One region of the Brevibacillus agri genome, then DNA from elsewhere that is predicted to be linked to it. Evidence: riboswitches for the same ligand, from Rfam matches in the RefSeq annotation. Region 1 holds a riboswitch; the other holds the start of a gene.

Evidence for each region. Region 1 has a riboswitch for S-adenosylmethionine ahead of BA6348_RS26390 (methionine ABC transporter ATP-binding protein). Riboswitches for the same ligand answer to the same signal wherever they lie in the genome.
Region 2: linked by a shared signal. The riboswitch ahead of BA6348_RS09980 (pyridoxal phosphate-dependent aminotransferase) and the one ahead of BA6348_RS26390 (methionine ABC transporter ATP-binding protein) in region 1 are both predicted to bind S-adenosylmethionine.

Annotation. Positions count from the first base shown of each region.
Region 1 is NZ_CP026363.1:5,361,214-5,371,179, forward strand. Features, by position in the region: gene BA6348_RS26365 (helix-turn-helix domain-containing protein) at 1-477, opposite strand, end outside; gene BA6348_RS27580 (hypothetical protein) at 411-599, opposite strand; gene BA6348_RS26370 (SRPBCC family protein) at 717-1,166, shown strand; gene BA6348_RS26375 (peptide ABC transporter substrate-binding protein) at 1,238-2,884, opposite strand; gene BA6348_RS26380 (MetQ/NlpA family ABC transporter substrate-binding protein) at 3,074-3,913, opposite strand; gene BA6348_RS26385 (methionine ABC transporter permease) at 3,973-4,638, opposite strand; gene BA6348_RS26390 (methionine ABC transporter ATP-binding protein) at 4,639-5,652, opposite strand; SAM riboswitch class I at 5,752-5,869, opposite strand; gene BA6348_RS26395 (hypothetical protein) at 5,975-6,238, opposite strand; gene BA6348_RS26975 (hypothetical protein) at 6,384-6,533, opposite strand; partial or broken gene BA6348_RS26400 (LCP family protein) at 6,599-7,604, opposite strand; gene BA6348_RS27590 (hypothetical protein) at 7,794-7,967, shown strand; gene BA6348_RS27765 (hypothetical protein) at 7,983-8,117, shown strand; gene BA6348_RS26415 (aldo/keto reductase) at 8,458-9,456, opposite strand; gene BA6348_RS26420 (BrxA/BrxB family bacilliredoxin) at 9,469-9,897, opposite strand.
Region 2 is NZ_CP026363.1:2,007,832-2,017,797, reverse strand. Features, by position in the region: gene BA6348_RS09990 (LysR family transcriptional regulator substrate-binding protein) at 26-382, shown strand; gene BA6348_RS09985 (hypothetical protein) at 421-891, opposite strand; gene BA6348_RS09980 (pyridoxal phosphate-dependent aminotransferase) at 1,235-2,416, opposite strand; SAM riboswitch class I at 2,505-2,619, opposite strand; gene BA6348_RS09975 (MFS transporter) at 2,716-4,011, opposite strand; gene moaC (cyclic pyranopterin monophosphate synthase MoaC) at 4,015-4,497, opposite strand; gene BA6348_RS09965 (methylated-DNA--[protein]-cysteine S-methyltransferase) at 4,776-5,312, shown strand; gene BA6348_RS09960 (2OG-Fe(II) oxygenase) at 5,305-6,018, shown strand; gene BA6348_RS09955 (SPL family radical SAM protein) at 6,031-6,849, shown strand; gene BA6348_RS09950 (molybdenum cofactor biosynthesis protein) at 6,945-7,652, shown strand; gene BA6348_RS09945 (ThiF family adenylyltransferase) at 7,658-8,683, shown strand; gene BA6348_RS09940 (sensor histidine kinase) at 8,985-9,966, opposite strand, start outside.

The DNA of each region.
Region 1 (9,966 bases):
AAACAAGCGCTGCATCGTCCGGATGCTCATTCCGGACAGTCGGCTCGCATCCTCTACCTTCAGCACCGTCCGATCTGCCTGAATCAAGCCGACCAGCTCGCTTACTCTCTTTACATTCGGATCGCGCTCCGGCAGACGCTCGCCCAAAAACGCTTCGATGCGGCGAACCATCTGGGCGTCTTCCGGCATGGCAAGCATCTCGGCTTCCAGCGGGGCTGTCTCCACCTGAAACACTTCTTCCAACGTAGTAACCGTGCCGTACAACTGCGAAACCGGCTTTTGCCAAAATGGATAAAAGCCGCCTGGTTTGAACTTCACTCCGAACACATGGCCTTGGCCAGCCAGCAAATGCGAGGACGTGGACAAAGCGACACCGAATATGCCTGTGGCGCCCTCTTCAAACACCAGATTCACATTGGGGTGGGCCAAAACGGTTTGGGAGTAAGGAGCTTGCCCGCGCAAATCCCACCTGACCACCCAGTAATGCTGGACGAAGTAACCGACGTCGCCGCCTGGTTCATACCTTTGCAGCGAAAACTTTTTCCGCCAAGCATGGCATGCAGCACACCTTTTGGCAGCATGTCCTGCTTTTTTTCCATAGCGCCGCCTCCTGTCGCATTTTTACAATACGCCCCTCCATTATCTGCCTATACTAAGAGTAGTAGCAACAGCAAACGATTACAATTTGAAAATGAATGGAAACAGGAGGCACTGCTATGGAACTGCGTTTCGATTTTTACATCGGGGCCACCCCGGAGCACGTCTGGCACGTTCTTACCTCGGAAGAAGGAGTCAAGCATACGTTTTTTGGCTCTGTCATCCGCTCTACTTTTCAGGTAGGGGACGATCTCGCTTATGTCGGTCCCGGAAATGATGGCGACGAAACTGTCCATGTGTACGGCAAGGTTTTGGCGTTTGAGCCGCAGCAAACCTTCAGCTTCCTGGAACATCCCGGCCCTTCGTACCACGCCAACCACGCCGAGCTTCAATCGCGCGTAACTTTCCAATTGGAGCCTGTTGGCGGATGCACGCGGCTGACGCTGATTAACGACCAGTGGATCGAAGATCACCCTTCCTTCGCCAACGCGAGCAACCATTGGCCGATGATTCTCTCCAACATCAAAACATATGCAGAAACCGGAAAAACGTTGGATTTTGGCTATTAATTCCGGGCAAAAAGGAAGGAAAACCCCAGCAGCGAGCTGCCTCGGCACTTCGCCTCTGGGGTTTTTGCCTGTTACTCGACCATTTCCGCCCACTTCAGATCAATAAAGCCCAGTCCGTCCACTTGCACGCCTTTTACCTTATCACTCTGCACCCAGACATCCACGTCCGTAAACAGTGGGATTACAGGCATGGCATCCATGAAAATTTGCTCGGCTTCCGCAAAAAGCTGCTTGCGCTTCTCCGGATCACTCTCCATGGCCGACTGTTGCAGCAGCTCCTTGTAGCGCGCGTTCTCCCAGCCTGTGTCGTTGTTTCCCGTCTTCGCATCGCGGAACATCTCCAGGTAGTTGATCGGATCGTTAAAATCGGCATTCCAGCCCAAACGGCCAATCTCGTAATTCAGTTCATGCAAATCTTGCAAATGCACCTTAAATTCCTTGATCGCCAGCTTCACGTCGATGCCAAGGTTGCGCTTCCACTGGTCCTGCATGGCTTCGGCGATTTTTTTGTGGCGGTCTGTCGGGTTGTACGACATGGTGATGGTCGGAAACTGACTCAGCCCCAACTCCTGCATGCCTTCCGCCAGCAGCTTTTTCGCTGTCTCCACGTCGTTGTCGCGGAAGTAGCCCTCCGGCTTGATAATCATGGATTGCGGCAGCATCCCCATCGTAGGCACCTGGCCGACCTGTGTGATGTTGTCCACGATGCTTTGGCGATCAACCGCATAAGCGAGTGCTTTGCGAATTTTTACGTTTTGCAGCACTCCTTTGGTGGTATTGATTTTGTACCAATACATCGTCGCCTTTGGATGAACGACGAGTTTGCCTGCTTCTTTCAGGGACGGAATCGCATCGGTTGGCAGGCCGCCAAGCGGTTGACCCGCCCAGTCCAGCTCGCCGTTTTCAAACATGGACAGCGCTGTGTTATCATCCTCAATCATGGCAAACTCGATCCGGTCCAGCTTGACAGCGTCTTTGTCCCAATAGTTTTCGTTCTTCTCCAAAACGATCTTGCTCTTGTGCTCCCAGCCCGTCATCTTGAATGGCCCGTTGCTCACGTGTGTTGCTGCTTCATTCGCCCAGTTCGGATTGGCCTCTACGACCTTTTTGTCTACAGGATAATACGTGTAAAATGCCGTCAGTTCCAGGAAGAACGGTGTCGGGTTTTCCAATGTTACTTCCAGCGTCTTGTCATCCAGAGCTTTTACCCCCAGCTCGTCTGCTTGCGCCTTGCCTGTGTGTACTTTTTCCGCATTTTTGATGTAGTAGAGCTGATACGCATACTCGGCTCCCAGCTTTGGATCGAGGACGCGTTTCCAGGCAAATTCAAAGTCGTGCGCCGTCACCGGATCGCCGTTGCTCCACTTGGAGTCGCGAATCGTGAACGTGTACACCCGTTTGTCGTCGGATATTTTCACATCAGACGCAACCGAGTTCATCGGCTTCGCGTCTTTGTCCAGCCTGGTCAAGCCGTCAAAAGTGGCACGGACGATCGCCCCTGAGGTAGTGTCCTTGGCGAGCCCAGGGTCTGCCGTCGATGGCTCGCTGGTCAGATTGGCCCGAAACACTTGCGGCTTTGTGCTGGCAGGCGCGCCAGACGAAGCCTCACCCGCAGGAGCAGCAGCAGGTGCAGTCGAAGTCGGACTGCCTCCACAGCCTGCCAAAAGACTTCCGACCACCAATGTCAGGCCGACAAACATTTTGAATGTTCCCTTCATCAGAATTTTCCCCCTTATCAAATTTTTTCTATCGCCACCACAATATACTCGACGACAGATTTCTTGAAAATGGGGTTCGGTGATATTTAATTAAATTTTATGAATATTTATTCTTTTGTAAACAGAAATAAACCCAACAGCCTTAAAGGGCCAATTGGGTTTATTTGTTGATCCATCAATTACTTTTCCTTAGAATGCCGGGATGATGGAACCTTTGTATTCGTCTTCAATGAATTTTTTCACTTCAGGGGAGTTCAATTCCTTCGCCAGCTTTTGGATGGCTTCGGAGTCTTTGTTGTCAGGACGAGCTACCAGGAAGTTCGCATATGGAGATTCCTTGTCTTCGATGAACAGAGCGTCTTTGGTTGGCACGAGCTTCGCTTCGAGCGCGTAGTTGGTGTTAATCAGCGCCAGGTCCACTTCTTCCAGAACGCGCGGCAGCATCGCTGCTTCAACCTCTTTGAACTTCAGGTTTTTCTTGTTTTCCACAATGTCTTTCACAGTTCCGCTGATGCCAGCGCCTTCTTTGAGCTTGATGACGCCGTTTTTCTCCAGGAGAGCGAGGGCGCGGCCGCTATTGGTCGGGTCGTTTGGCAGCGCGATAGTTGCGCCTTCCGCCAGTTCGTCAACCGATTTCACTTTTTTGCTGTAAGCGCCAAATGGCTCGATGTGAACCGCAACTACAGGTTGCAGATCCATGTTTTGTCCTTTATTGAAGTCTTCCAGGTAAGGCTTGTGCTGGAAGAAGTTTGCGTCGAGTTGTTTTTCGTTGAGCTGTACGTTTGGTTGTACGTAGTCGGTGAACTCTTGTACTTCCAGGTTTACGCCTTGTTCTTTCAGTTTTGGTGCGATGTGCTTCAGGATTGCTGCGTGTGGAACCGGAGAAGCGCCTACTTTCAATGTCACTTCTTGTTGTCCGCCTTGTGCGCCGCCTTCGGCTGGAGCTGGAGCAGTCTCCGTTTTGCCTCCGCACGCTGCCAAAGAAAATGCCAATACGGTAGAAAGTACAGATACGACTAGCTTTTTCATAAATGATTTCCCCCTACTTTTTTTGATCTTTGTACTTGCAAACTTCTATGGGAAAGACCTTACTTGCGGCTGAAACGCAATACCAGGCGATCACCCAGCGACTGTAAGATCTGCACCAACACGAGCAAAATGACGACAGTGACAATCATGACATCGGTCTGGAAGCGCTGATAACCGTAACGGATAGCCAAGTCGCCCAGACCGCCGCCGCCGATTACCCCGGACATGGCCGTGTAGGACACGAGCGCAACGGTCGTAATCGTAATTCCGGCCACCAGTCCCGGACGAGACTCTGGCAGCAGGACGTTCCAGATGATTTGCCAATTGGACGCCCCCATCGACTGGGCGGCCTCAATGACTCCGCGATCTACCTCGCGCAGAGAGGTTTCCACCAGCCGCGCAAAAAACGGGGCGGCCCCGATCACGAGCGGCGGAATCGCTCCGAGTACGCCGAGCGAAGTGCCGACGATCAGTTTCGTGACCGGAATCAGCAAGATCATCAGAATGATGAACGGCACGGAACGCAATACGTTGACGATGAATGAAGCAACCGAGTAAAACGCCTTGTTTTGCAGCAACTGTCCACGTGAAGTAAGGAATAAAATGATTCCCAGCGGCAAGCCGATCAGGATCGTAAACAACGTGGAGAAACCCAGCATCGTCAGTGTGTCTAGTGTACCCTCAGCGATCTCCGACCAATCCACATTTTCCATTGTCCAGTCCATCTATATCACCTCTACTTCCAAACCACGCTGACGCAACGTCTCGATGGTTTTTTCGTTTTGACGGACATCGCCTTCCAGTTCGACGACCAGTTGGCCGTACGGCGTATCCTTCATGCGGGAAATCGTTCCCTGCAAAATGCTGAATACTGTGCCTGTCTCCTGCATCGTCTGGAACAAAATCGGCTGGTACGTCTTTTCTCCCAGGAAGGTGACGCGCGCAATCGTGCGGTTCCCCGCTGCTTTTTCGTGCGCGACAGCTTCGCGCAGCTCGGTGGAATCTGCCACCTGCTCGACAAATTCCTGCGTAGTCGGATGCTGCGGCTTGAGAAACACGTCCAGCACCTCGCCCGACTCGACGATTTTTCCGCCGTCGATCACGCCTACGCGGTCGCAAATGGAGCGGATGACGTGCATCTCGTGCGTAATCAGCACGATGGTCAATCCCAGCTTGCGGTTGATGTCCAAAAGCAGCGCCAAAATCGAGTTGGTCGTCTGCGGATCGAGCGCCGAGGTCGCTTCGTCACACAGCAGCACTTTCGGATCGTTTGCCAGCGCCCGCGCGATGCCGACGCGCTGCTTCTGGCCGCCGGACAACTGGGACGGGTATTTGTCCCGGTGCGCTTCCAGCCCTACCAGCTTGAGCAGATCGTCCACTTTTTTCTGAATCTCCGCCTTCGGACGCTTGGCCAGCTTGAGCGGAAACGCGACATTTTCCCCGACGGTGGACGAGGACAGCAGGTTGAAGTGCTGGAAAATCATCCCGATCTCGCGGCGCTTTTCCTGCAGCTTGACATCGTCGAGCTTGGTCAGGTCGACCCCATCGACGATGACTTGTCCCGACGTAGGGCGCTCCAGCAGGTTGATGCAGCGGATCAAGGTACTTTTCCCCGCCCCGGAATGGCCGATAATCCCGTAAATTTCCCCTTTATCTATAGAAAGATCAATCCCGAGCAACGCCGGAATCGTCTTGCCCTGCACTTGATAGCTTTTATGCAAATTTTTCAATTGAATCAACGCATCCACCTCCCAGCAAAATCCTTGTGAAAAACGTAAAAACCCCTTTTTCATAAACGAAAAAGGGGCTGCAACGCATGTATACGTTCGCATCCACCCTTCTCATCTATCAAGATCCAACCAATCTTGTAGGAATTGGCACCGCGACGTCCATTTCAAAAAATGAACCGGTTGCCGGGCTTCATCGGGCCTGTCCCTCCGCCTCTCTTGATAAGAAAGATTTCCACGTATATTATGTTCGTTTTTCATATTTTCATGATACAAACCGGATTATATCCTTTTTGAAAATATCCCGTCAATAGCAATCACAGGAAAAACTTTTTTAATCCATTACTCCGTTGCGAATGATGGTGGCATTGACGTGAAAATGAAACGTCGCTTTCTCAAGGATTCTCGCCTTCAAGCGTATGCGAATATCGAACACCGGCGGCGATACTTGCTCCAGCTTGATTCGGGCGTTGCTGGAAATCGTGTCAAAAGCAAGGTGCACCATATCCTTGGGATTGCCGCGGTTCTTGTCGGTCTTCCCGAAAATTTGCGCCGGGACGGACGTGTCGTAGCTGCCAATCCGGAATTTCCCGTGCACGAGCTTGATGAGAAACGCTTCCTTGGGCGATAGCCTTCGAGCAGGCGCTGAATCGCCTCCTGGGTGTGATAGACCCGATTGCTCCCGGCTCCCCCGAGCTGCCGCTCCACTTCCCCTATGCTTGCCTCAGCCAGACAAATTTCTCTCAGCTTCGGGATGAGCTCGCTGTAAACGACTTGGCATCCGCCATGCTGGTCAAAAAATACAGCCGCATGCGGCCGTCCGGCTCGTCGATATGTTCCGTTCGCAAGTCCCCTGTATGGGAAAACCATTTACGCGCAATCTCCTGGTCCATTCCCCTCACCCCCATACATAGCAAATCATGGTTAGTCTGCCCGAAAACACAAAAAAACAGCACGCTCAATTTGGCGTGCTGTTTTCGTTGCTATCGGTCGTGCTATTCGTTTGCGAAACCGCTTCTTCTGCTGGCGGTTCCAGCTTTCCTTGATAAAAGACTGGATCTGGTCGACATCCGGAATGAGCACCGCGCCTGCCCGATGGGATTCGCGGAACATCCCCATTGGCGGCAATTGGTAGTTGCCTGGCTCCGCGGTGTTTAATTTCAGCCCAAGCGCAGACAGCCTCAGCATATCCATGGAACTGATATTCGTCTGGATATACGGCGTCACTTCTTTCAGGATGGACGGCAATTGAATCAAGGTCGTGCCGCTCTTCATCTGGCTCACCACAGCCGTCAGCAGCTTGCGCTGACGCTCTGTGCGCGTGTAGTCCGATGTGGCGTCATGGCGAAAACGAACGTATTGCAGAGCCTTGTTGCCATCCAGTTGCTGCAGTCCCTTTTTCAAATTGATGTCGTAGATGCCTTTATCGGTCGGGTCGTGATAGTACATATTTTTTTCCACATCAATCTCGACACCACCGACAGAGTCAATCAAAGCCTTGAAGCCTTCAAAGTCGGTGATGACGTAGCGGTCCACCGGAAGCCCTGTAAACTGGCTGACGGTCTTCATCGCCAGTTCCGGTCCGCCCTCCACGATCGCCGAGTTGATGCGCGAGCTGCCGTTCCCCGGAATGTCTACGTACGTGTCGCGCAAAATGGAAAATACGTCGTAGCGCTTGGAGGCCGGGTCGATACTGACGAGCATCATCGAGTCCGAACGGGGAGTCCGTTATTTTTCATTCCCCTGCGGTCCACACCCATCAACAGGATGTTCACCCGCTCTTCGCCATCCCATTCCGGAATCTCCGCCGCTTTCGTCGCGGCACCGCCATCCGGCGGGGCTGGCCGAATGACATTCGGCTCTTGAATATTGTGAGCAAACTGATAAAAAGAGTATCCGTAATAACCTGCTGTCGCGGCAATCGCGACAAACATCAGGAGCAACACCCGTTTCCACATTCGCATAAAGAACTACTCCACCTTTTATTCTCTGTATCACATGAACTCATCTCACCACTTGTTTAGTATACTCGAATCTATAGGATGTGGAGCAGCCTTTATTTGGGTGCTTTTCACTTTTTATATTTTTATGTTTGCAATGTTTAAAATATTCGTTATACTACAAGCAACACAATCCCAAAGGGGTGACCGGCCGTGATTTCTCCCACTTCCTTTTTGCAGCGGTATCCGCGAGAAGCCCTGTTCTTCCTGGTTGCGAGCTTCATCAACTCTTCCGGCAGCGCTTTCATGTGGCCGCTTACCACTTTGTACGTACATACGATTTTGCAACGCTCCATGACCGAGGCAGGCTTTGTGCTGATGGTTTAATCGCTGGCAGGAATTGTGAGGCAGTTCGTCGGCGGGACGCTTTTTCACTGCCTGGGCGCCAAACGGCTGATCGTCGGGGCCTTGCTGGTTCAAGGACTCATCCAGTTGTCGATTCCGCTCACGATAGCTGGCCTGTTTACATCGCGCTGATGACCGGGCTTGGCTTTACCTTCAACCTGTCGTTCCGGCGATTCAGGCGTTCATCGGCTTTCGCTGGAAAGAGCAGCGCCGAGAGCTGTTCAACATCGTATATGTCGCGAACAACCTGGGAATGGCCATCGGCACCTCGCTGGCCGGGTCATTGCCACTTCCTGCGGCGAGCAGGGAACGCAGCATGGAGGTGTCAATACTGCCGCCCGGATCGAGCGCCACGGCCGAACGGCCACAGCCTGCCACGCTCCAGCCTGCTTCGTGAAAATCGCTCTGCCATCGACCTGCCCAATCCTCGCGTAGCTCCGGTTATGACCACCAGCTTGTTTCCAGCCATGCTCTAAAAAAACAAAAAGAAAGCCCCTTCCAGAAAATCAGAAGAGACTTTCGCTTTTGTCAAAAAGACAGCTCCGGCAACTGATACCATTCGCCAGCCATCCATTCGCGCGCCTTCCAGCGCAGCACGTCCGGGCGCACCAGCGGCATGATCTGTTGAAACAGCTCCACGCGTTCGATGTCCGTCATCGGCACGAAGGCGTTGGCCGCGGCCAAGTCCGCTTCCAGCTCGTCCATTCTGCTCACGCCGAGGATCGCCGTCGAAACGGGGAGACTCCACGTATAGCGCAGCGCTTGCTCTGTCCACGGAGCCAGCTTGCCCAGCCCCATCACTTTCATGCCGATGACCGCGACGCCTTTTTTCCACCGCTTGCGGAACGAAATCGTGCGCAAAGCTGTAGATGAAATGATCGAGAGCAGACAAAGCGACGAGGGCGCTGTCAAAAGGAAAGCGGCGAATCGCTTCTGCCAGCAGGCGCGGGTCTGTGTGCCCGCTGATGCTGATTTGCGGATCAAGCCCTTGCTCTCGCGCTTCCAGCATCGCTTCCAGCGCGCCTCCTTTTGCAAAAATCGCCTCCAGATCGTGCGGCTGCATGATGTTGTGCATCCGCCACTCGTCGACGTAATCGGTCTGCAGCCGCTTCAAGCTGCCCTCCAAATCTTTCAGGGCCAGGTCGCGCGTGCGTCCTCCCGTCTTCGTCGCGATCCACACGCGGTCGCGCAAGCCTGCAAGCCCCAGTCCTACCCGTGTCTCCGACTGTCCAGCGCTGTATGTAGGGGCTGTATCAAAGTAATTGACTCCTGCTTCTACGGCGCGCCGAATGATGGCGATTGCCTGCTCCTCGGTGCAATCGTGCTCGTCCACAATTCGCTGGGCGCCGAAGCCGAGCAAAGAGACTTGATGCGGATCTCGTCCAAACGATCGGGTCTGCATGCTGCGGGCAGCTCCTTTCAGGTTCATCGGGATGTGAAACAAGACGCCCGTTCGCGAGCGTCTTGTCATGGCCATGCTAGCTTATTTGTACGTGTCGTAAGCGGTAGTCAACAGGTTGGAGATCGTTTGCAGGTCGTTGTTCTCAATCTGATGACGCTCGATCATCGTCATGATTTTGCCGTCCTTCATGATCGCAAAAGACGGGGAAGATGGCGCGTAGCCTTCAAAGTACTCGCGGGCTTTCGCTGTCGCTTCCTTGTCTTGTCCTGCAAATACAGTGTAAATGTTGTCTGGCTTGGTGGAATGGTTCAAGGAATGAACCACTGCCGGACGAGCCAGCCCTGCCGCGCAGCCGCAAACCGAGTTTACGACTACCAGCGTCAGACCTTTTGCGTTTGGCAGCGTCTGCTCAACCTCTTCTGCTGTGCGCAGCTCTACAAATCCGTTGCGCGTCAGTTCGTCGCGCATCGGTTGAATTACTTGGCTCATATATGCTTCATAAGACATCATGGGGCAACCTCTCCTTTGTATCACGTATCCATTTACGTATTATTATAACCCGATCGCGTCCCCGGGAGA
Region 2 (9,966 bases), 2.0 Mb from region 1:
AAAAAAGACAATCGAACTGGCCGATTTGCAATCCGAGCCGTTCCTCATCCACGAAGCCGGCTCCACCTCCCGCGAGCTGGCCGAACGCTGGGCCCAGGAAAACCAGTTGCGCTGGCAAGTGCGCATGGAGCTTGGGGCGATCGAGACGATCAAGGAAGCGACGAAGCACAATATGGGCGTCAGCATCCTCCCCTATCGCAGCGTCGTGCGCGAAGGCGAAACGGGCGAGCTGGTCATTCGCGAGCTGCCTGGCTACGTCAACCGCAGACATATTTGCCTCGTCTATCGTCAGGATGACCTCTTGCCTTATCCGGTGACCAGCTTCATCCGTTTTTTGCAGCACCGCCGCCTACCAGACGCAAAAAGCCCCTCTCCGCTGTAAAAGGGAAAGGGGCGAATATGTAATTCGATGGGAACACTCTACGCGATGCGGACAACCCGCTTTTTTTCCACTTGCGGCAGGAAGGACAAATCCACATAAGAACGCGCTTCCTCCAGCCCGATGTCTTCTGCCAAAAGCAGCGCTTCTTCCTGGAAGGTAGGCGTACAGCTTCCTTCGTTCAGTTCACAGAGACGCTTCAGGCGTTTCAGGCGCTCTGCGCACTTTTCAGCCCGCATGCATTCATTGGCAAGCTCACATACATTGACGTGGCGCGCGTCTGCGATCATGCTGATGTCGTCCACATGCACAATCAGCCGCTTGCCTTCTTCTGTCACGAAGCCGATCGAGCAAAAATGCGCACCTGACATTTCCAAACGAGTGAGAACCACATTGGTGAAAACCTCTCCTGTGCGCAGTCGAACTTGAGCTGCTTCAATGGCTCCACCGATCTTCCGCTCGTTGGCGATCACCGTGTACATGTCAGTGTAACCGTTAATCTGATAGCGCATAGTACCCTCCCGCTCCTGATGAGATCAATTATCATTAACATCGTATAATGAAAATCATTATCTGTCAACGATGAGAATGATTTTTATTACTACTGCACGTCTTATGGTGCGGGAGGGGGGTTCGACTGGTAATGGATTGACAAGCAGGTGATAAAGCGTGGGCAGTGGACGGCGCGGGCAAGGGGGCAACGCAGACAAGCGCAGGTCAACATGGGGAAACATGGATGATCCTGAGATACGCGAGCAACCGACCAACGCACCCCCGGCAGTCTCACGCAACGCAGCCCCCAAAAACAAAACCACACTCCCCACCCCCAGGAAGTGTGGTCACCCGCTCTCCTACTTACTTCGTTTTCGCAAAAAGCCCCAACTGTTCGATCCGCTGAACCGCTTCGGCCAGGCGTTGTTCGTCCGACAGCAGGGCGGCGCGAACGTAGCCTTCGCCGCTTGGGCCGAAGCCGACGCCTGGTGCGACGACTACATGTGCTTTTTCCAGCAGCAAATCCGAGAACTCCACCGAAGTAAAGCCAGCCGGGACGGGGAGCCAGGCGAAAAACGAGCCTTGCGATGGCGGGGCCTGCCAGCCGATGCGGTGCAGATTGGAGAACAGCGCATTGCGGCGGCCTTCGTAGACGGCTACCAGATCGCGGACGCACTGCTGCGAGTCTGTCATCGCTTTGGCTGCGGCCATTTGGACCGCTCCAAACAGGCTGACGAAGTAATGGTCCTGAATCAGATTGATGAGCCTTACCAGCTCGCGGTTGCCGACCATCGCGCCTACGCGCCAGCCGGCCATATTGTACGTTTTGGACAACGTGTAAAACTCCACGCCCACCTCTTTTGCCCCCGGCACCTGCATGAAGCTGACAGGCTTTTTGCCGTCGTAGCTGATCGCGCCGTACGCGAAGTCGTGGCAGACGACGATCTCGTGCTTGCGCGCAAACTGGACGGTTTCCTCGTAAAATTCAAACGGGGCGTTCACCGCTGTCGGGTTATTCGGATAGTTCAAAAACATCAGCTTGGCGCGGTCCAAATCGGCTTGCGGGATTTTGCTGTAGTCAGGCAAAAACTGATTTTCGGCCGTCAGCGGCATCATCGACATCCGGCCGTTTACGACCGCTACGCCGGACCAGTAATCCGGGTAGCCAGGGTCCGGTACGAGTGCCACATCGCCTGCGTTCATCAGCACCTGGCAAATTTCCACGAGGCCGGTTTTGCTTCCGAACAGGATCGCCACCTCTTCCTCCGGGTCGAGGTCCACGTCAAATTGTTGCTTGTACCAGTGCGCGACTGCCTGCTTCAGCTCCAGTCGGCCGGAAAATGGCGGGTATTTGTGATGCAGCGGATTTTCTGCCTGTGCCTTCAGCTCTTCCACAATGTGCGGCGGCGTAGGCAGGTCCGGGTTTCCTTGGCCCAGATTAATGACGTCATGCCCACAAGCGATGACTTTGTTTACTTTTGCCACCAATGTCGCAAAAAACTGGGTCGGGAGCCGATCAATCATGTCGGAAGGTTGGATGCGCATCTGTCTTCAGTTCCTTTCTTTTTAGGCCAATGTACAGCAAAAACCCCCTCTTTCCGTACAGAAAAAGGGGGAGATCAGCTTGGTCACGTCCTTATCTGTCAGGAATTATCCTGCTGGAATTGGCACAGCATCTGCAACGCGCAAGCGCGCAGATCCGCTGCCGGGCTTCATAGGGCCAGTCCCTCCGCCTCTCTTCATAAGTAAATCACACGGAATATACTGTTTTTAATCTTCTTCATACTACATTGCGGGCTCCGAACGTGTCAAGACGCTTCGCGAGGCCCGCGAATTTTTCCTGGCTACATCTTTTCTACGGTCGCGGCTGGCACTTTTCGGGTGCGACCTTGAAACGAGCTGTGCAGGGCGAAAAACGCGACAGACATTAGCGCCAGCCCCGCCATGATGTACAAAAGTCCTTGTGCCTGAAAATGCTGGAAAATGACCGCTCCGAGCAATGGGCCGAGCATGCGTCCCGCAGAGCCTGTGCCGGAGATCAGCCCTTGGATGAAGCCTTCTCGCCCCTGTGGCGTAAACTCTGCTGCCACGGCAGGCACGGCCGGCCAGACGAGCATTTCTCCAAGCGTCATGATGAACATCCCGGCGACAAAGCCGGCGTAGGAGGTCGTCTGCGACAAAATCAGCATCGACAGCACGAACACGTAGGAGCCGAGCAGCATCTGCGCTCGCAGCGTGCGGGCGAAGCGGCCAATGACCCAGGCGATCAGCGGCTGGCCGAACAAAATCAGGCCGCCGTTGATCGTCCAGAGCAAGCTGTACTGACGCAAGGAAATGCCCAACGATTGCATGTAGGTCGACAACACCGTCGTCCACTGGACGTAGACAATCCAACTGATTAACAGCCCGCTGCACAAGAGCAGTAGGGCGCCCCACGCCACTTTTTTCGTCGGCAGTTGCTGTAGCGGCGAAAGCGCCTCAACTGGCTTCGGCTTGGCAGCGCTTTGGACAGCAGCGGCGGGAGTGCCTGCGGTATTGGCTTGCTCCGCCCGATAGCCCCGCTCTGCAACTGCCTTGAGCTGCCGAGGCAAAATGAGCACGAACATGACGAGCACGATGACTTGCGAGATCGCGTTGCCAAAAAACGTCCAGGCAAACGAAATGCTCGCCAGCAAGCCGCCGAGGGCAGAGCCAGCCGCCACCCCGGCGTTGAGCGCGACGTAGATCATGTTGATCCCTTTGCGCCCGCCTTCCGGCCACAGCACGACAGCGAGTGCATTCATCACCGGAGAGAGCGTGCCGTAAAACAGCCCGTTCAGCAACAACAAGATCGTGTACAGCGTAAAGTCATGCGTGACGCCAAGCCCGACGGAAATCAGAATGACGCCGATCGAGGCAAAAACGATCGTGCGCATTTTCCCCCAACGGTCGAACAGCATGCCACCTGCGATGCTGCCGATCAAAAAAGCCCCCTGGTTCAATAACAGCAAAAAGCCCGCTACGGTCAGCGGCTTCCCTAAATAATCGTGGATATAGATGGTGACAAGCGGCCAAATACAAGCCATTCCGGTAGAAAAAATGATCGCAGCAATCGCCAGAAGACGAATGCTGCTCGGATAGGATTGCCATTTCTGTTTCATGGTTTAGTTCTCTCCCCGACGAAAATCGCCGCTTTTCCCGCCTGTTTTGCTCACCAAGCAAGTCGGACCGATTACCATGCCTTTGTCCATCGCCTTGCACATATCGTACACCGTAAGAGCTGCGACACTGACAGCCGTCAAAGCTTCCATTTCCACGCCCGTTTTTCCCGTCGTCCGCACACATGCTTCCAGGGCAAGCGTCGTCTCGTTTTCAAAAGCGAAGCGAATGTCGATCCCGGTCAAAGGAAGCGGATGGCACATCGGGATGATTTCCCACGTCTTTTTCGCTGCCATGACGCCCGCTACCTGTGCGACTGCCAGCACATCCCCTTTCTCTACCCGTCCTTCGCGAATGCGGGCGAGCGTTTCCGGCTTCATGACGATTTTGCTCTCTGCCACAGCCTCCCGTTTTGTGATGTCTTTTTCCGAGACATCTACCATCCGCGCACGGTTTTGTTCATTAAAATGCGTCAGTTGATCGTTCATGCAACTATCCGTCCTCCATCTATGCGATCCCGTTAAACAGCCGAAAAGCCTGGCTGAAACCGGTCATCTGTCTACTCCTACCTTACTCCCGCGGCTTGCGAAAAGCAATGGAAACATCGCTGCCAACTGCTCCAGCTACTTGTAGCATGCGTCTTCTCCTTCATTATCTTGCTGTTCTACTCGCAAATTCGTACAAAAACGCCGCGGTGAAGCTATACTGTGCGTACAACAACCAGCAAGCGTGCTGGAAACGATAAGGTCTGGAGGCGTTTGTCACAATGAAGGAAAAACAACATGTTTACTGGTCAAAAGTCATTTTGCAAGAGTGGAGCCTGCATCTCGCGGCCACAGCCAAAGGGCTATGCTTCGTCGGCTCCCAAAACGGCCCGTTCGCAGAGCTGAGCAATTGGTTCGCTCGTCGCAGACCCGGCCATGTTTTGGTCCAGGATCACGAGCAGCTCGCCCCCTATGTGGCGGAAATCAGCGAATATTTGCAAGGGGCGCGGCAGCAATTCTCGCTTGCGCTCGATCTGGAGGGCACGCCGTTTCAGCTATCTGTCTGGGACGCTTTGTGCCGCATTCCATACGGGCAGACGACGACTTACTCCGAGATTGCCGCTCACATCAAAAAGCCTGCCGCCGTCAGGGCCGTAGGAGCCGCGATCGGAGCCAATCCGCTGCTTTTGACCGTCCCTTGCCATCGGGTCGTCAGCAAAGACGGCAGCCTCACCGGCTATCGCGGCGGCCTGGACATGAAAACAGCGCTGATCGCGCTCGAAAAAGGAAGTCTTGCAAGGGGGATGCAGCATGGCTGAGCCGCTGACAAAACGCATCGCCCTACTCCCCTGGGAGCAGTTGCAACACAGTCTGGACGAGCAAGGCTTTGCCGTCCTCCCTCCCGTCTTGCAACCGGAAGAATGCCAGGAGCTGATCGCCACCTATCGCGAAGACCGCTTTTTCCGAGCGACGATCAACATGGCGCGATACCGCTTCGGCAGCGGAGAGTACCGTTATTATCAAGCTCCCCTGCCGCCCATAGTGGAGCAGTTGCGCGAGGGCTTTTATCCCGAGCTGGCCAAAACGGCGAATCGCTGGAACACACTGCTCGGACAGCAGCCTGCCTACCCTCCGTCGCTGTCCGCCTTTCTCGCCCGTTGCCACGAGCACGGGCAGGCCCGCCCGACGCCTTTGCTCCTGAAATACGAGGCCGGCAGCTACAACTGTCTGCACCAGGACATGTACGGCGACGTGTTTTTTCCTTTTCAGGTCGTCTTCGTCCTGAGCCAACAGGAAAGCGACTTTTGCGGCGGACAATTTTTGCTGATCGAACAACGGCCGCGAGCGCAAAGCAGAGGACATGTGATAACCTTGGAACAGGGGGCAGGCTTGATTTTTCCGACTGCCTATCGCCCTGTAGCCGGAGCGCGCGGCTATTATAAAACGACGCTGCGCCACGGCGTCAGCACGATCACCCAGGGAACGCGGTACAGTCTGGGGATCATTTTTCACGATGCAAAATAAGAAGGGACAAAAGTGAACAGCACTTTCTTTTACAAGCAACCAAAAACGCTGCTCAATAAAGGAACCGGATTTTTGACCGATTACACGCACTCGCTCAATCCGTACACGGGCTGCTCCTTCGCCTGCTCTTACTGCTATGTGCGGCAGATGCCCGTCTCGCTGTTTCGCGGGCACGAATGGGGGACGTGGGTCGATATCAAGACGGGAGCCGCCGCGCTGCTCGCCAAAGAGCTACAGCGGGCAAAAGCGAAGGGGCCCGTCTCCATTTTCATGTCGTCGAGCACTGACCCTTACCAGCCCGTTGAATATCGGGAGCAGGTAACGCGTTCGCTACTCGAAGTGATGGTGGAGCATCCGCCCGACTTTTTGCTCGTCCAGACCCGCAGCCCGCTCGTCACGCGCGATCTGGACCTGCTGCTCCGCCTGGGCGAGCGAGTACGCGTCAGCATGACGGTGGAAACGGACCTGGAGGAAATCCGCAAACATTTCTCGCCGCAAGCGCCTCCGATTGCCGCACGGCTGCGGGCGCTTCGGGAATTGGCTGCGGCTGGCGTCCCGACACAGGCGACGATCGCACCCGTCTTGCCGAGCAGCGAAGCTTTTCCCGACCTGCTGCGGCCGCTGGTCGGACGGGTTTGCATTGACGATTTTTACATGGGCGACGGCAGCGGCGGCAAGCGTACGAAGAAAAACGGGGTTCCCTCGCTTTTTGCCGAGTTGGGGCTGGAAGCATGGGCGGAGCCGGACGCCTATCGACTCGTGTACGATCGGCTGCGGCGCGTGTTTGCGGAAGACGAGCTGTACGTAAGCCAAAAAGGCTTCGCTCTCTAAGTCCCCAAGCCCCTTCGCGCATTGGCATCCGTGCCGGATTGTGATATCGTCAACCCATAGACAACTGTCATCCCAATCGGAAGTGAGGAATTGCTTTGACGATCACCATCTTGTTGTTTGCCGGACTGGCCGAGCGGGCCAACGTCCGCGAAATCGAACTGACTTTGCCAGAACAGGCAACCGTGCGCGACCTGCTGCAAGCAGTCGGAGAGCAGTATCCGGCGCTTGCGCCGTTGCTCGGTAGCTGTTTTGTTTCCATGAATCACGAGTACGCTGCTTTTGATCGCGTCATCAGCCCGGATGACGAAATCGCGCTCTTGCCGCCTGTCAGCGGCGGAGAGGAAGTGCCGCGCTTTGCCATTACCCGCGAGCCGCTGTCTGCCGACCAGCTCGTGCGGCTGGTGAGCAACCCGCACGCGGGCGCCATCTTGACGTTTGTCGGAACGGTACGCGAATTTACGCACGGTCAGCGCACGGTCTACCTGTCCTATGAAGCGTACGAGCCAATGGCTGTGGAAAAAATGAAGCAGGTCGCAGCCGAGATCGAGGAACGCTGGCCCGGAGCACAAGTCGCCATGCACCACCGCATCGGCGATTTGGCCGTGGAAGAAATCGCCGTCGTCGTCGCGGTGGCAACGCCGCACCGCAACGAGTCTTTTGAAGCCGGGCGCTACGCCATCGAAAGACTGAAGCAAATCGTCCCTATCTGGAAAAAAGAAATGTGGGAGGACGGCAGCGAATGGAAGGGCCATCAGCAAGGCCCGTGGAATCCGCTGGCGATGTCGGAAGGAAAGGAGGAGTAACCGCTTTGGATACACGTTATTCCCGCCAGCTCCTGTTTCACCCGATCGGGCGCAGCGGCCAGGAAAAACTGTTGCAAAGCCGCGTCGCCATCGTCGGGATGGGCGCGCTCGGAACGGTGCTGTCCAATCATATGGTCCGCGCCGGAGTCGGCTTTGTGCGCCTCATTGACCGCGATTTCGTCGAACCGAGCAACCTGCAGCGACAAATGCTCTACGACGAGTCAGACGCCGCCGAGCATTTGCCAAAAGCGATGGCGGCCCATGCCAAGCTGACGAAAATCAACTCGGAAGTCACGATTGAGCCGATCGTCGCCGACCTGTCTGCTTACAACGCCGAGGAGCTTTTGCGTGACGTCGATCTCGTGCTCGATGCGACAGACAATTTTCAAGTGCGCTATCTGGTCAACGACGTTTGCGTGAAGCACGGGATTCCTTGGGTGTACGGCGGTGCGGTGAGCGCGACGGGCACGTTTACGACCATCCGCCCCGGCATTACGCCGTGTTTACGCTGTCTGTTCCCGGAAGCTCCGAATCCGGGGGAAATGCCGACTTGCGATACCGCCGGGGTCATCGGTCCGATCATCCACATCGTCGCCTCCTACCAGGCGACCGAAGCGTTCAAGCTGCTGGTCGGAGCCACGGATGCGCTCAATTTGAACCTGGAGCATTTTGAAATCTGGCAAAATCGCCACACGCAAATCAAGGTGGCCAATGCTCGCCGCAGCGACTGCCCGACGTGCGGCAAGCACGAGTATGCATTTTTGCAGCCGGAGACGCAGGATGGACAAGCGGTTTCGCTCTGCGGACGGGATACGGTGCAAATCTCGCCCGGAGCTTCTGCCTCCCTCGACCTCGACGCCCTCGCCAAGCGGCTTGCTCCGCTCGGGAAAATTGAGCAAAACAAATTTTTGCTCCGCTTCCACGTCGACTCGTACACGCTCGTCGCCTTCCCGGACGGACGCGTGCTCGTCCAGGGAACGGATGAGATCAGCGTGGCCCGTTCGCTGCATGCGAAGTACATTGGGGCGTAAACGGAAAACGGCGAAAACTGACTTCTTGCCTATGCGAACAAGACCTTGAGAGGTGTCGGTCCTCAAGGTCTTGTTTCATTATATAGAGGCAGAGGGTGATCGCTGTTTGCATCGGTGGCGGGGTGCTATATGAATTCCTCTACCCGCTCATGATCCAATCGCCTCCCGGTTCGCCTTGCAGGAAGTGCCTAGCCAAAATCGGCCGCTTGCTCACCCGGCCGTGCAAGTCTCATCCCAGGTCGCTTGCCAAGAAAGGTCCCCAGCCTTTTAAATGCGCTCTGCTCACTTTGAGGACAGGACCCTACTCCCCCTGCCACGTCACCGTAAACGTCGTCCCGCGCCCCTGCTCGCTTTGCACGGAGATCGTCGCCTGGTGCAGATCGAGAATTTTTTTCACGATCGACAGCCCCAAACCGCTGCCGCCCTTGGCGCGGTTGCGCGACTTGTCTTCCTTGAAAAAGCGTTCGAAAATCCGTTCCAAATTTTCTTTGGCGATCCCGATGCCCGTATCGGAAATTTGCACCTGTGCGCCTCCGGGAAGCGATTGCAGCTTGACGCTGATTTTGCCGCCAGGCTCGGTGAACTTGATGCTGTTGCTGAGCAGGTTGTTCCACACCTGGCTCATCATGTCTTCGTCCGCGACGATTTCCGCCTTTTCCAGCTCAATCTCCAGCTCGATCTCCTTTTCCAGCCAGAGCGGCTCACAGGCCAAAATGATGCTGCGCAACTGCTGGTCCAGCCGATAGCGCTTGCGCTCGACCGGATGGTGCTTGCCCTCCAGCGACGTGAGCTTGAGCAGGTTGTCGCTAATTTTGGACAAACGCTTGCTCTCCGTTTCGATGATCTCCAGGTAGTGCCGACGCTCCGCCAGGCTCAGGCTCTCGTTTTGCAGCGCGCGGGCAAATCCGCTGATCGAGGTCAGCGGCGACTGGATTTCGTGGGAAACGTTGGAAATGAACTCCTGGCGCATCTGCTCCATCGCCTGCAATTGCTCGGCCATATGGTTGATGCCCTCCACCAACTGCCCCCATTGGCGCTCCATTTTGACGTCGAGATTGACGTTGAAGTCTCCTTTGGCAATTCGTCTCAAGGCGTCGATCAGCAGTTGAAACAGCTCGACATGCCGGGGGCGGATGAAGTGGGAAATCGTGAACCCTGCGAGGATAAAAAAGCAAAAGCTGACGACTGCGTGGACCACCGCTTGCACAAAGTCGCTCGGGGCAAGCCCTGTATAGCGGTAAAAGAGGCCCGTGCTCCAGTAAGCTACTGCCCCGCAGAGCATC